Regions from separate parts of the Tatumella citrea genome, predicted to be linked through region 3. Evidence: riboswitches for the same ligand, from Rfam matches in the RefSeq annotation. Region 3 holds a riboswitch; each other region holds the start of a gene.
The links. A riboswitch is a leader RNA that binds a small molecule or an ion and turns the genes downstream of it on or off. The one in region 3 is predicted to bind thiamine pyrophosphate.
Positions count from the first base shown of each region.

Region 1: it holds a riboswitch for thiamine pyrophosphate, as region 3 does, so the genes downstream of both, thiC (phosphomethylpyrimidine synthase ThiC) here and thiM (hydroxyethylthiazole kinase) in region 3, are expected to answer to the same signal.
Region 2: it holds a riboswitch for thiamine pyrophosphate, as region 3 does, so the genes downstream of both, thiB (thiamine ABC transporter substrate binding subunit) here and thiM (hydroxyethylthiazole kinase) in region 3, are expected to answer to the same signal.

Region 1 is NZ_CP015579.1:3,901,688-3,906,490, forward strand. Features, by position in the region: gene nfi (deoxyribonuclease V) at 1-549, opposite strand, end outside; gene hemE (uroporphyrinogen decarboxylase) at 549-1,613, opposite strand; gene nudC (NAD(+) diphosphatase) at 1,710-2,483, opposite strand; TPP riboswitch at 2,706-2,806, shown strand; gene thiC (phosphomethylpyrimidine synthase ThiC) at 2,892-4,803, shown strand, end outside.
Region 2 is NZ_CP015579.1:3,449,855-3,454,657, reverse strand. Features, by position in the region: gene thiP (thiamine/thiamine pyrophosphate ABC transporter permease ThiP) at 1-1,226, opposite strand, end outside; gene thiB (thiamine ABC transporter substrate binding subunit) at 1,202-2,188, opposite strand; TPP riboswitch at 2,231-2,322, opposite strand; gene sgrR (HTH-type transcriptional regulator SgrR) at 2,358-4,019, opposite strand; gene A7K98_RS16420 (MFS transporter) at 4,260-4,803, shown strand, end outside.
Region 3 is NZ_CP015579.1:2,791,837-2,796,639, forward strand. Features, by position in the region: gene yegS (lipid kinase YegS) at 1-652, shown strand, start outside; gene thiD (bifunctional hydroxymethylpyrimidine kinase/phosphomethylpyrimidine kinase) at 657-1,457, opposite strand; gene thiM (hydroxyethylthiazole kinase) at 1,444-2,259, opposite strand; TPP riboswitch at 2,298-2,388, opposite strand; gene A7K98_RS13400 (TonB-dependent siderophore receptor) at 2,749-4,803, opposite strand, start outside.

The sequences.
Region 1 (4,803 bases), 1.1 Mb from region 3:
GCTCACGCGGTGGCCAACAGAAATAAACAGCGGATTACAACGTTGCTTACTGCGCAGTACCCAGCCAGCCTGCTGCTGCCGGAATAATAATGGCTGGCAGGCACCCACTTCTTCCGCCAGTGGCAAATAGTCGCCACATAACCGGCTTTTGGCCACACCAATCGTCGGCACATCGGCCAGTAAACCAAAATGGCTGGCCACGCCTAAGCCCCTGGGATGGGAAATACCATGCCCGTCAATAAACAATAACTCCGGGCGATGTTCCAGTTGCTGCCAGGCTGCCTGTAAAGCAGGGCATTCACGAAAGGAGAGATAACCAGGAATATAGGGCAAGGTGACCGGAACCCGCGCAACACGGTGTTCCACCATTTGCAGAGACGGCCAGCGTAGCACCACAAATGCAGCCCTTGCCACGGCGCCCTGCTGCTCAAAACCGACATCTCCTCCACCAATAAAGGCCGGAGAGAAATCCTCGCTCAGTCCTTCACGGACAACTTCTGCTGCCCGTGAAAGCTGTTCAGCTTTAAGCGCCGCAACGTCGGCTGACATTATTTATGGTATGCCGCAGACAGGCGGTGAACGGCCTCAACAAAAGCTCCGGCATGCTCAGGAGGTACATCCTGATGAATACCGTGACCGAGGTTGAATACATGTCCTTCACCCTGACCAAATCCTTCAAGAATGGTCGAGACTTCCTGCTCAATACGCGCCGGAGGGGCATAGAGAATCGAAGGGTCCATATTGCCCTGCAAAGCCACCCGATGTCCGACCCGCTGGCGGGCATTGGCGATATCAGTTGTCCAGTCCAGACCAATCGCGTCACATCCGGTATCTGCAATCTCCTCCAGCCACTGCCCACCACCTTTAGTAAACAGAGTCACAGGAACCCGGCGGCCTTCATTTTCATGCAGCAGACCATCAACAATTTTATGCATGTAATAGAGCGAGAAATTCCGGTAATCACGACCGGTTAATACGCCACCCCAGGTATCAAATACCATCACGGACTGCGCTCCGGCACGGATTTGTGCATTCAGATACAGAATGACACTCTCTGCCAGTTTATCCAGCAAGGCATGCAATGCCGAAGGATCGCTGTACATCATTTTTTTGATTTTGGTAAAGGCCTTACTGCTGCCGCCTTCGACCATATAAGTGGCCAGCGTCCACGGACTGCCGGAGAAGCCAATCAGCGGAACCTCACCCTGCAGATTTTTGCGGATGGTACGCACTGCATTCATTACATAACCCAGTTCCTGCTCCGGATCCGGGATTGGCAAATTTTTGACATCTGCCGCGCAGCTTATCGGAGAAGAAAAACGGGGCCCTTCACCGGTTTCGAAATACAGCCCCAGCCCCATCGCATCCGGAATTGTCAGAATGTCAGAGAAAAGAATAGCTGCATCCAGAGGATAACGGCGCAAAGGTTGCAGAGTTACTTCACAGGCTAGTTCAGCGTTCTTACACAGTGACATAAAATCACCAGCTTCTGCCCGGGTCTGCTTATATTCAGGCAAATAGCGGCCTGCCTGACGCATCATCCATACCGGAGTCACATCCGTTGGCTGCCGCAGTAAGGCACGCAGATAACGGTCGTTTTTTAATTCGCTCATAATCAGGCTCTCTCGAAATCAGGCGCGTATTATATACACAAACCCATACTTGTTCTAACTCTGCACCAGTAAGGTAACGTTTCTGTTACCTGCCGGTTACTCCTCATCCTGCCGGCATAATGCTACCGTATCCTCAATCAACCGGCGTGCAATAGTTCCCGGAGGAGGAAGCTGTGGTAATTCATCGTAACGATACCAGCCAGCATCCAGCAGCTCTTTCGGATCGATGCGTATCTCGCCGCTGTCATAATCAGCCAGAAAAGCCATCATCAGCGATTGTGGAAAAGGCCAGGGTTGTGAGGCGACATAACGCAGGTTTTTGATTTTAATATTGCTCTCTTCCATAACCTCACGGGCAACAGTTTGTTCCAGAGTTTCTCCGACTTCGGTAAATCCGGCTAAGGCGGTGTAAATTCCGTTACGATGCCTGACATGCTGCGCCAGCAATAACTGATCTCCCCGGCGGATAACAACAATAATGCAGGGAGCTATCTGTGGGTAATAACGCTCATGACAATGCCCGCACAGACAGGCAAATTCTGTCCTGCTACGATGCATTTCCTGGCCACAATAACCGCAATAGCGATGAGAGCGATAAAATTCTGCCAGCTGAACTCCGCGTCCGGCCATTCTGAATAACCCGCTGTCACCCTGTAGCAATTGGCGTAGTGACGCCATATCCTGAGGTTTTGAGTCATCCACCAGCCAGACAGTTTCGCCCTGCCATTCCCCTATCGGCTGGCCACGAGAACCACTGAGCGAAAAATCCTTAGCGTTGCCGTGGGGAAGTTCTCCCCCGGGTAACCAGAGTTTATTCAGCTGACTCACTACCCACCAGCCGCTGTCTGAAGCGGTTATTTCGCGTTCCATCAATCATCACCTTATTGTTTTTCTGATATATCACGACGATCACTGTGAACCCCATAGTACCACCCACCAGAGTAATGTCAGCGTCTGGCAGAAAAATGCAGCCGTTCACACAGAAGACCAACCTGACAAACACCAGGGGCTTGTACTTCACACTGAACCGCTCTATGCTGAGCCACGGTGACTTATCACCCATGGCTGCATCATCTAAATTTTCTGCAGCCTGTTATCTTGTCGGAGTGCCCCCCGGGGCTGAGACCGTTAATTCGGGATCCGCGGAACCTGATCAGGTTAGTACCTGCGAAGGGAACAAGAGTACAGTTCAGCCTGAGTGTGCCTGCCGGCATATCTCTCTGTCACTCCATCCGAACTCCGGACAAGCGTATTTCTTTGATTACAGGAAATAGAGCTATGTCTGAAAAATTATCCCGTCGTGAAAAACGCGAACAAGCACGTAATTTCATTAATTCACTGAGCAGTCAGTCGTTTCCGGCCTCGCGGCGTCGCTGGCTCACCGGGTCACGCCCGGATATCAGAGTTCCGGTGCGTGAAATACAACTAAGCCCAACCCGGATTGGCGGAACGACTGAAAATCCTGTTGTTGAAGAAAACGAAGCGATTCCTGTATATGACACGTCAGGTCCGTTTGGTGACGAAACCGCTACCCCGGATATTCATCGTGGTATTCCACGAATTCGCCAAGCGTGGATTGAACAACGTCAGGACTCGGCAGATATTCCTGCCACCAGCTCAGCCTATACCCGCGAGCGCCTGGCAGATGAAACCCTCGACGACCTGCGCTTCCAACATTTGCCTCAGCCCCGTAAAGCATTGTCAGGGCACTGTGTTACCCAGTTGCATTATGCCCGTCAGGGAATAATTACTCCGGAAATGGAGTTTATTGCCCTGCGTGAAAATATGGGGCGTGAGCGGATTTCCGGTGAGGTATTGCTTCAGCAGCATCCGGGCAAACATTTTTTTGACCCGCTCCCGGAAACCATCACTGCCGAATTTGTGCGCCAGGAAGTGGCTGCCGGTCGGGCAATTATCCCGGCCAATATTAACCATCCGGAATCTGAACCGATGATTATCGGTCGTAATTTTCTGGTGAAAATCAATGCCAACATTGGTAACTCTGCGGTTACCTCCTCTATCGAAGAAGAGGTCGAAAAGCTGGTCTGGGCTGCCCGTTGGGGGGCTGATACCCTGATGGATCTGTCTACCGGTCGGAACATTCATGAAACCCGTGAGTGGATCCTGCGCAACAGCCCGATCCCGGTAGGAACAGTACCGGTGTATCAGGCGCTGGAGAAAGTTAACGGGATCGCTGAAGATCTCAACTGGCCGATCTTCAGAGACACGCTGCTGGAGCAGGCTGAGCAAGGTGTCGATTACTTCACTATTCATGCCGGTGTCCTGCTGCGCTATGTCCCGATGACCGCAAAACGTCTGACGGGGATCGTTTCCCGTGGTGGTTCCATTATGGCGAAATGGTGCCTTTCGCATCATCAGGAAAACTTCCTTTATCGCCATTTCCGGGAGATTTGTGAAATATGTGCCAGCTACGATATTTCTCTGTCATTAGGTGACGGGCTGCGTCCGGGCTCCATTCAGGACGCGAATGACGAAGCACAATTCGCTGAACTGCATACTTTGGGAGAACTGACTAAAATTGCCTGGGAGTATGATGTTCAGGTCATGATCGAAGGTCCGGGCCACGTCCCGATGCATATGATTCAGCGGAATATGACTGAGCAGCTGGAGCATTGCCATGAAGCTCCATTTTATACCCTCGGCCCGCTGACCACAGATATCGCGCCTGGCTATGATCACTTCACCTCAGGCATAGGTGCCGCGATGATCGGCTGGTTTGGCTGCGCAATGCTGTGTTACGTCACCCCGAAAGAACACCTCGGCCTGCCGGATAAAGAAGATGTAAAACAGGGACTGATCGCATACAAAATTGCTGCTCATGCCGCTGACCTCGCTAAGGGGCATCCCGGAGCACAAATCCGCGACAATGCTATGTCTAAAGCCCGTTTCGAGTTCCGCTGGGAAGACCAGTTTAACCTGGCTCTCGACCCGGAGACTGCCCGCAACTATCACGACCAAACCCTGCCACAGGAATCCGGTAAGGTCGCTCACTTCTGTTCGATGTGCGGACCAAAATTCTGCTCAATGAAAATAAGCCAGGAAGTCCGTGATTTTGCCAGCAAAAACCCGGGGCCGGCGGTCGTGATTGATGAAGGTATGCTGGAAATGTCTCAGCGTTTCCGCGACAGCGGTAGTGAAATTTATCAGCAGGTAGTGGCGGATGCGGAGG
Region 2 (4,803 bases), 660 kb from region 3:
ACAATGATATTTTCCGGAGAATCCGGGACCCCGCTGGTGCTGTTGTAAAACATAAAAATTCCGCTGGCCAGTACGATTCCTGGCATCGCAAGGATCAACATACCGCTGGTATCAAGCAATTGCGCTGGCAGCAGATTTCCGCGCAGCCGCAACTCACGACTACTCCACAGTAGCATCATGGTCAGGATGACTGATAACACCCCTGCGCGTACTGCAATACTGACAGAATTCCAGGTGGCTACCCAAAGTCCGGACTGACGTAATGAACTGAACAGATTAGGGTTCAGACCATTAATTACCACCGCCAGTACAGGCGGGATCAATAATAACAAAGTCAGAATGATCACCAGACTGTCGGTAATTCTGGGGCGCCAGCGATCGTCCGGGGAACGCCAGTGACTGACCAGCGGACTGTTACCAGCCAGCGTTGTATTTAGCCGCAGGCTGAGCAATACCAGCAGCAGACAGAAACTCAACTGAACCAACGCGAGTACTGCGGCTTTCTCCGGGTCGAAATCGTAACTAAGTGCCTGGAAAATCGCCAGTTCCAGTGTCGTTGCCCGTGGCCCGCCGCCCAACGCTAGTACAATGGCAAAACTGGCAAAACAGAGCATGAAAATCAGCGCAGCCACCGGCAGTAACTGGCGTTTCAGCCAGGGCCACTCCAGCCAACGGAACAGGTAAAATCCCTGCATATTGAGCTGTGCTGCCAACTGACGCTGTTCGGCTGGGATCTGTTCTAAAGATTGCAGCAATAACCGGGCTGCCAGTGGCAGGTTAAAAAAGACGTGTGCCAGCAAAATCCCTTGCAGACCATAGACAGAAAAGCTGTAGTGGAACCCGGCAAGAGTAGCGAGGCTTGCCAGCCAGCCATCTCGGCCATAGACACTCAGCAGACCAAACACCGCCACTAATACCGGCAGTACCAGTGTCATTGCGCACAAGCGGAGTAGCAGTTTTCGGCCCGGAAAGCGGCGTCGGTAGAGTGCTCTGGCGACCAGAATCGCCGGCAGCACAGAGAGTAAGGTGGATAATGCTGCCTGCTCAAAGGAAAAAGCGATGACATGCCGCAGATAAGGATCGCTCAGCCAGCGATATCCGTGAGTCAGAGGTGCATTCCAAAGCAGGCTTGCGAAAGCCAGCAGCGCTATACCACAGGTGACCAGGGCTGCCAGCAGCCCTGGTATTAACCAGCGAGGCATCAGTGGCTGACTGCGTTCTGCCATGCGCTAATCCATGCATCGCGGTGAGTAGCGACTTCTTCAGGTGTAAACTGCAGGGCAGTTTTAGGAACCGTGAGTTGCTGATAACCCGCTGGCAAAGTGGTTTTTATGACCGGATACATCCAGTTCCCGGTCGGCAGCGTTTGCTGGAAGGCCGGGCTGGTGACAAACTGCATAAACTGTTTTGCCAGCGCCGGGTGTGGGCTGTCTTTCAGCCGGGCTGCCACTTCCACCTGCATATAGTTACCTTCCGGGAAGTTGGCGGCGGCATAATCAGAATTATGCTCCTCAATAATATGATAGGCCGGTGAGGTGGTGTAGCTCAGAACCAGATCACTTTCCCCTTTCAGGAACAGACTATAAGCTTCACTCCAGCCACGGGTCACGGTCACTGTTTTGGCGGCCAGTTTCTGCCAGGCAGCCGGAGCCTGGTCGCCGTAAACTTTTTGCATCCACAGCAGTAGGCCAAGTCCCGGAGTACTGGTCCGTGGATCTTCATAAATAACCCGCCATTTCTCCGGGCTTTCGACCAGTTGTTTCAGGCTGGTCGGGGGATTTTTCAGGAGTTTTTTGTTGTACACGAACGCAAAGTAACCGTAGTCATAAGGAACAAAGGTTGTGTTATTCCAGCCGCCTGGTACGGTGAGATGGCTGTAATCAACTGGTGTAGGTGCGAACAGGCCGGTTTTTTGCGCGGCATCCAACAGATTGTTGTCCAGCCCGACTACGACATCGGCTTTACTGTGTTTCCCTTCCATTCTCAGGCGGTTTAACAGAGCAACGCCATCACCGAGGGAGACATATTTCAGGGTGCAGTTGCAGTTAGTTTCAAAGGCTTTTTTAATGGCGGGTCCCGGGCCCCAGTCTGACGAGAAAGAGTCGTAGGTGTAAACGGTCAGTTCTGGTTTGGCGGCCAGAACCGGGGCAGATATCAGCAATAATACAGGCAGAACTTTTTTTAACACTTTGCGCTCCTTGAGGCGGGAATTTTTGTGCGCAAAGGATCTGAGTGAGTCAGTCTCAAATCCCTACGCCGGTGTTAACCGGATCAGGTTCTACGGGTATATCTCAGCAACAATGTGCACCCCGTTGAGAACGGCTTATTCTAGTCAATTCACGGCCGTGGTGAAAGCATCAAAGTTCCGGTGGAACAAACCAGGCTGATTTAAAATCAAACCAGCCCAGCGAATTCATCCGGATGCCACGCATGCTTCGTTGTCCCTGTAATGTCAGCCAGTGATGGAACAGTGGCAGCAGGAGATGGCGGTGATGTAATTGCTGGTACCACTGTTCTGTATTGAGTACCTTCTGGTGCCAGGATGGTAACGACAGCGAGAGTTCATCTCCCAGGCAGTGATGAAAAAGCGGCATTTCACAGACCAGGGCAAACACCGACCACTCCAACGGGGCGGTGAAGTTGCAACTCCCCAGCCAGAGATCGGCACTGGCATCACCGTTAAACCATTGCTGGTAGCTGACTTCTTTACTGATTAACCGGATGCCATGACGGGCGAGTAGTGGGCTCACAATCTTCACAATGGCCAGATGTTCAATATGTGAGCCGTACCAGCAGAGCGTGAGATGAGTAAGGCCGTCCGGCTTTTCTGACAGAGACTCATAACAGGTGTGTTGCCAGTCAGGTAACATCCCTCGCGCCGGAGACCAGAAGCGTTGGTGTGTTGAGGCGGCCTGTTGCAATAAATTGTCCGGGTTAAACAAATTACTCAGCCAGCGTCGTATTGATGGCTGGCGAGCAAGCGCTGAACGCTGATCGAACAACATAAAATAGCAACCTTGTTCCAGCCGGCTCTCTCCGGTGGTTTGCTGATTTTCATTTCCCTGTAATGTCAGGCCCTGATAAACAAGATCTTCACTGATTTCCGGCAATACCCAGATAGTGACATTGTCAATCAGTGGGCGATAACCAAAGTAGTCATCAAACGCTTCTATACGGAGCTGGCTTTTCTGGTTTTCCACCACGTAATAGGGGCCCGTACCGCTGGGTTTAGTGGCAAAGTCGGGCATGGTTTGCCATTCTGCGGGCAGTATCAGGGCAGCAACGCTGCCAAGCAGCCAGGGCAGCCATTCATCAGCAGAAGTCAGATGGATATCCACAATCCAGGCCGCCGGTGAGTCGATACTTGCCAGATGACAAAACAAAGGATGGTTGGTTAAGCGCTGCAGACTACTAATAATATCGGTGACCTGCAGTTCACGACCATGATGAAAGTGAACCGCAGGGCGAATATAAAATCGCCAGTGCAATGGTGAGAGCTGTTGCCAGTGATGGGCAATATCGGGACCGGTTTCGCCGGAAAGCTCATCAACCCGTACCAGACCATTAAATATTTGCCGGGCAATGTGAGTTTCACTGCGCCGTAGCGGTGAGCCCGGGAGTAAACTGAGCAATGGCCGGTAGTAGGGTACCCGCAGAATATGTCGCCCCTGGCGAAAGCTGCGGCCGAGCCTTGCCAGTATCATTTGCCGTACCCGTGACTGATCTCCTGTTAGTTGTAGTAACTGTTCAGTCTGGTCTTGTTCCAGAAGTGCTTCGGCTTGTTGTTGACGGAGTTCACCTGCGGTTATCTGAAAGTACAGCCCGGAGCGTTTTCCTCTGCCGGAGTGGCTTTCCCAGCGCAGCCATTGCTGCTGTTGCATACGATTTAGCAGGTTACGGATATGCCTGGCAGAACAATGCAGTTGTTCTGCCAGCTGTGCCAGAGTGGTTTGCTGGTCCTCACCGTGGCTCAGTTCCCACAGACGGATAAATTGCTCTTTCAGTCGTTTGGTTGTCATAAAAGAGGAACTCTTTTTTTAAACTGCTCAATATTAATTTCCTTATATTAAGAGCAGACTTCAGGTGAACGGAAGTCTGCGATGCCGGTTTTGTGCTCCCCGTCTTTTGTTCATCTTTCTCAAAAAAATTTGCGACATTTCGGGTGTTAATTGCTCTGCCGGCAGACAATGTCTGCCGGCTTTTCCCTATTTGTTATATGATCTTTCTATCGTCACATTTTGATGCGGATGTATTTTTCTATGCAAACCCCTGAGCCTCAGCCAGCAAAAGGCAACACCATATTTGTATTTTTTATGCTGGTGACCTTTATCGTCAGTATTGCCGGCGCGTTGCAGGCACCGACACTTAGCCTGTTTCTCAGTAAGGAACTGCATGCTGAGCCCTTTAAAGTCGGGCTGTTTTTTACCGTGAATGCCATAACCGGGATTCTGGTCAGCTTTTTGCTAGCTAAGCGATCGGATAAGAAAGGAGATCGCCGTAATTTACTGATGCTTTGCTGCATGATGGCGATTGGCAATGCCATTGTGTTTGCTTTTACCCGCAGCTACTGGCTGCTGATTAGTCTGGGATTATTGCTGTCGGCTTTTTCAACCGTGGTAATGCCACAGATTTTTGCACTGGCAAGGGAATATGCCGACTATACCTCGCGGGAAGTCGTGATGTTCAGCTCACTAATGCGGGCCCAGATGTCGCTGGCCTGGGTGATAGGCCCTCCGCTTTCGTTTGCACTGGCGCTGAACTGGGGGTTTATGACCCTTTATCTGGTGGCCGCGTCGTTGTTTC
Region 3 (4,803 bases):
AATATTGCCTCTTGGCACCGCCAACGATTTTGCCCGCTCCGCGGCAATTCCGGAATCCACACAAGCCGCTTTGCGGCTGGCTTTACAGGGCGACGTGTCGGCTGTCGACCTGGTGAAAGTGAATGAGCAACGTTATTTTATCAATATGGCAACCGGTGGATTTGGCCCCCGTATAACCACCGAAACACCGGACAAGTTAAAAGCAGCCCTCGGAGGTCTGTCTTACGTCGTCCATGGTCTGTTACGGATGGATACGCTGCAACCTGATCAGTGCGAACTGATCAGTGATGAGTTTCACTGGCAAGGCGATGCTCTGGTGATTGGTATTGGCAACGCACGTCAGGCAGGTGGCGGGCAGCAATTGTGTCCGACTGCTTTGATTGATGACGGGCTCCTTGATATTAGTATTGTCACTGCCGAACAGTGGCTACCGTCCCTGTTACATAATCTGGCAGGCACTCCGGGTAATCCGGGAGTGATCACCAGCCGTTGCCACCAGCTGGAAATCAAAGCCCGACACAGCATGACTTTTAACCTGGACGGAGAACCGCTACATGGTCACCATTTTCGGTTCGAACTGTTACCAAAGGCAATTAGCTGTCGGTTGCCTGAACACTGCCCGCTACTCGGCGGTCACACCGGGCAGATTTGACTAATTACCACCAACGATAAAAATGGTGCACCGGGCCGTTGCCCTGCCCGACCTGCAAACTGTCCGCTGCCGCAATTGCCCCGGAGAGCCACTGTTTAGCTGCTGACACAGTCGCTGGCCAGTCAGGATAGCGTGGCCGTAAAGCTGCCAATGCCGCCGAAAGAGAACATCCGGTGCCATGAGTATTTCGGGTATCAATACGCGGGGTGGTAAAACGCTGCTCAATCCCCTGACTCACCAGCCAGTCCGGACTTTCCTCCCCCCTCAGATGGCCGCCTTTAATCAATACGGCCTGACATCCGGTACTCAGTAACTGGTTTGCCTGGTTTAGCATTTCCTTTTCGCTGGTAGCTTCGCGGCATCCCAGTAGTGCCGCGGCCTCCGGCAGATTTGGCGTAATCAGCGAGACTTCCGGCAACAGTGAATCCCTTAACAGGGCTACTGCCTGTGGATCCAACAATGGATCGCCGCTTTTAGCCAGCATCACGGTGTCCAGCACCCGCCATGGCACTGCCGAATTCGACAGTTCGGCCACCAGCATACGAATGATTTCTGCGTTATGCAGCATCCCCAGCTTCAGGGTATCAATCCTGACATCGTCCAGCACCGCCAACAACTGTTCGCGGACGAACTCAGTCGGCACACGGGAAACCGATCTAACACCACAGGTATTTTGCGCCACCAGCGCGGTAACTACGCTGGTTCCGTAAGCTTCCAGCGCAGAAAACGTTTTCAGGTCTGCCTGAATTCCGGCACCACCGCTGGGATCTGTTCCGGCAATCGTCAGTGCATTAATGCGCAGCATCAGTCACCTCCTGGTGCTGGCCGTGGCGTAATTGCCAGATAGCATCAATCAGCTCAACGGCAAAACTGCCGGGCCCGGCAGACTGGCGGGCAGCCTGTTCTCCGGCCAGCGACATCAGTTGACAGGCCGCAGCTACATGATTAATCCTTTCCCCCGGCAATGCACTGTAGGCAGCAACCAGCGCCGATAGGCCACATCCTGTACCGGTAACCGCTGTCATTATCGGCGATCCGCCCTGCACTCTGATAATCTGACGACCATCAGTGACATAATCGGTCTCTCCGGAGACCACGACAATGGTCCGGTAGTCAGTCGCCAGCCTGACTGCGGCATCCACGGCCCGGGATGAATCCTCCAGGCTGTCGACCCCTCGTCCTCCGGAACCTGCCCCGGCCAGTGCCAGTATTTCTGAACCGTTGCCGCGGATCACCGCCGGTGAAGCATCAAGCAAACGACGACAAAAACTGGTACGCAATGGCAGTACGCCTACAGCAACGGGATCCAGAGTCCAGGGAACTCCCGCCTCTCTGGCAGCGTCCACCGCCAGCTGCATCGCTTCGGTAAGTTCCTGCGTTAATGTACCTACGTTGATCAGTAATGCGCCTGCATGGCGGGCCATTACCTGCACTTCCTGCGGATCGATCACCATTGCCGGTGACGCACCGGCTGCCAGTAAAATATTAGCGGTCTGGGCCTGTACCACCAGGTTTGTCATGCAATGTACTAACGGCGGCGCCAGAGAAAATTGCTGCCAGGATGCAGCAGACTGACGGGCAGAATAAACAGAGGTGATTTCAGACATTTCAACGCTCCTGACGGGCGTCAGGAAACAGATACCGGTGTTCCGGCATCAGACTTCCCTCCGCCGGCATTATCCGGTTCAGGTTCAACGGGTATTTCTCAGCCATAAATGGCACCCCGAGTCATTTGATTAAAATTTTGCGGTTATCACAGCGGACTAACCTTAATTGCGGATAGTAATGCCAACCGAAAGTCTTGTAAATCATAAAAGGCCCGCGTCTCCGCCCTCCCGATAAACTCAGACTTAGTCGCTGTAAAGGAATCCGCTTATCCCACTGGTTCACCGGGCTTTCGGGGAATCGGGTGGATAAATGGCAAACTGCGGGAAGATATTCACTGATCACGCCAGATTAACCATCATGGCACTGAAGGTTGATTAAGAACGCTGTTAAGGCAAGGGAAAAACTGAACAGGGCACGATTCATCAGAAATAATCACAACGGATTTTTCGCTGAACCGTGCCCCGGATTAACGGTGTTAAACCTGAGTTTTAGAACTCAACACTTGCACTCAGAACAAAATTAAGTGGCTCGCCTTCCGGCACACGTAAATTACCGCCGCTGGAAGTGTAATAATGTTTATTGAAAATGTTATTCACGTTCAACTGCAAGTGGGTCTTTTTACCAATCAGCTGATTATCCCAACCGATAAACGCATCAGCCACTATATAGTCCGGCAGAGTAAAGCTGTTGTCCGGGTCGCCCGCCCGGGTACCCATATACTGAGCGCCACCACCAATTCTGAAGCTGCCCGGCAACGGATTAACCTGTACAGTATGGCTCAGATAGACACCACCGGAATTCCGCGGCGCGTTCTGCAGGCGATTGCCATCGTTATCTGAATTAGTTGTGTCATTAACAATTTTGGCCTGGTCGTAGCTGTAATTAGCACTTAAATCCCAGCCCGGATAAATTTCACCGTTTAACTCAAACTCAACCCCACTGGAGCGGGCTTTATTCACCGAGTAGGTATTACCGTTCAGTGACAGCGGAATATTACGCTCATCAATGCGATACAGAGCAACGGTGGCTAACAACGACGGATTGATCTGCCACTTGCTACCCACTTCATACGTGGTGCCGTGTTCCGGTGCGGCAACATTTCCGTAGTCATCCGGGTCGGTTGACGGCGTAAAGGACTTACTCATACTGCCATAGAAAGAAACACTCGGTGTCAGCTTATAGATCAGTCCGGTTTGCGGCAGGAAGCGGTTACCAATATCGTTGTAAGATAAAGTCGATGCACTGCCCGTCGATTCACGCTGCTCATAATGTTGATAACGGGCGCCGGCAACCACTGTCCAGTGGGAAGTCAGATCGACATTATCTTTAAGATAAACTGAGCGGCTGTGGAGACGGTTGAGTAAATTCCTGCCAGCGGTCTTTTCTGTTGTGCTGTCGGTAATGGTCTCTAATCCATACACCGGATTGCTTAAGGTAAAATCTTTATTTACTTTACCGTTGAAAGCACGAGCGCGATAGGTCTGGTCCATTTCATAATCGGTACCAAACACCATATTATGCGTCATGCCCAGAATTTCCGGGGTACCAATGATATCCCAGGAAACATATTTCGTTTTGTGGTTAAAGCCACGGAAGGCATCCGGACGACGGCTCACCACCCCGGTGGTAGTATTAATGGCAGTAGCCGTCACGGTATTACTGCTGTACTGACGCTGGTTCATTCCCAGGGTGACGCGGGTAGACCAGATATCGTTAAACTGATAATCCCAGTGGGTATTAAATGTCTGATTACGACCCCATGCGTGGTTGGAATAATCATCAATACGGGTTTTATAACCAATATTAATCGGTTTGCCATTAACAAACGCAGTTCCACGATCGTAAGGAATATCATATTCAAAGCTTTCATAACTGACAAAAAAGCTGGCTTTATCGCCATACCACTGTAATGACGGCGCGATTAAGTTATGTTTATCAGTACCGAAATTACGCCAGTAACTTTGATCTTGTTTTTCAGCAATCAGACGGAATGCAAAACCTGCGCCCAGAGGCCCGGTAACATCAATACTGCCTGCCCCGCCACCGGTGCTGTTATAATGCCCGCCAACAATGGTATGCCAGTCGTACTGTGGCTTTTTACTGACTACATTGATCAATCCCCCCGGATTTAAAATTCCGTATAACAGGGACGAGGAACCTTTCAGTACCTCAACATGATCAGTAGTAGCATCCAGATTCAGCCCCTGGCTGCTGCGGATGCCATCACGGAAAATAGAACCGTCTGAGTTGGAGCCAAAACCACGACGGGTAATCCCGTCCTCGGTTCCCCCCAGGGTATTTGACTGAGCGGTGCCACTGACAAAGCGCATAGCGTCAGCCACGCTGCTGGCCTGGTAATCTTCAAGCTGCTTATTGGTCACCACACTGATTGACTGCGCTTCGTCAAGTTTTGAGGTGGGTGTTTTGCTGGCAATCGAAGATTCCGGGCTGGAATATCCGGTATCAGCTTGTTGCTTTGCGGTATGTGCCGTTACCGTCAGGGTATTACTGTCGTCAGCAGCATAGCTATTGACTGAAGAAAT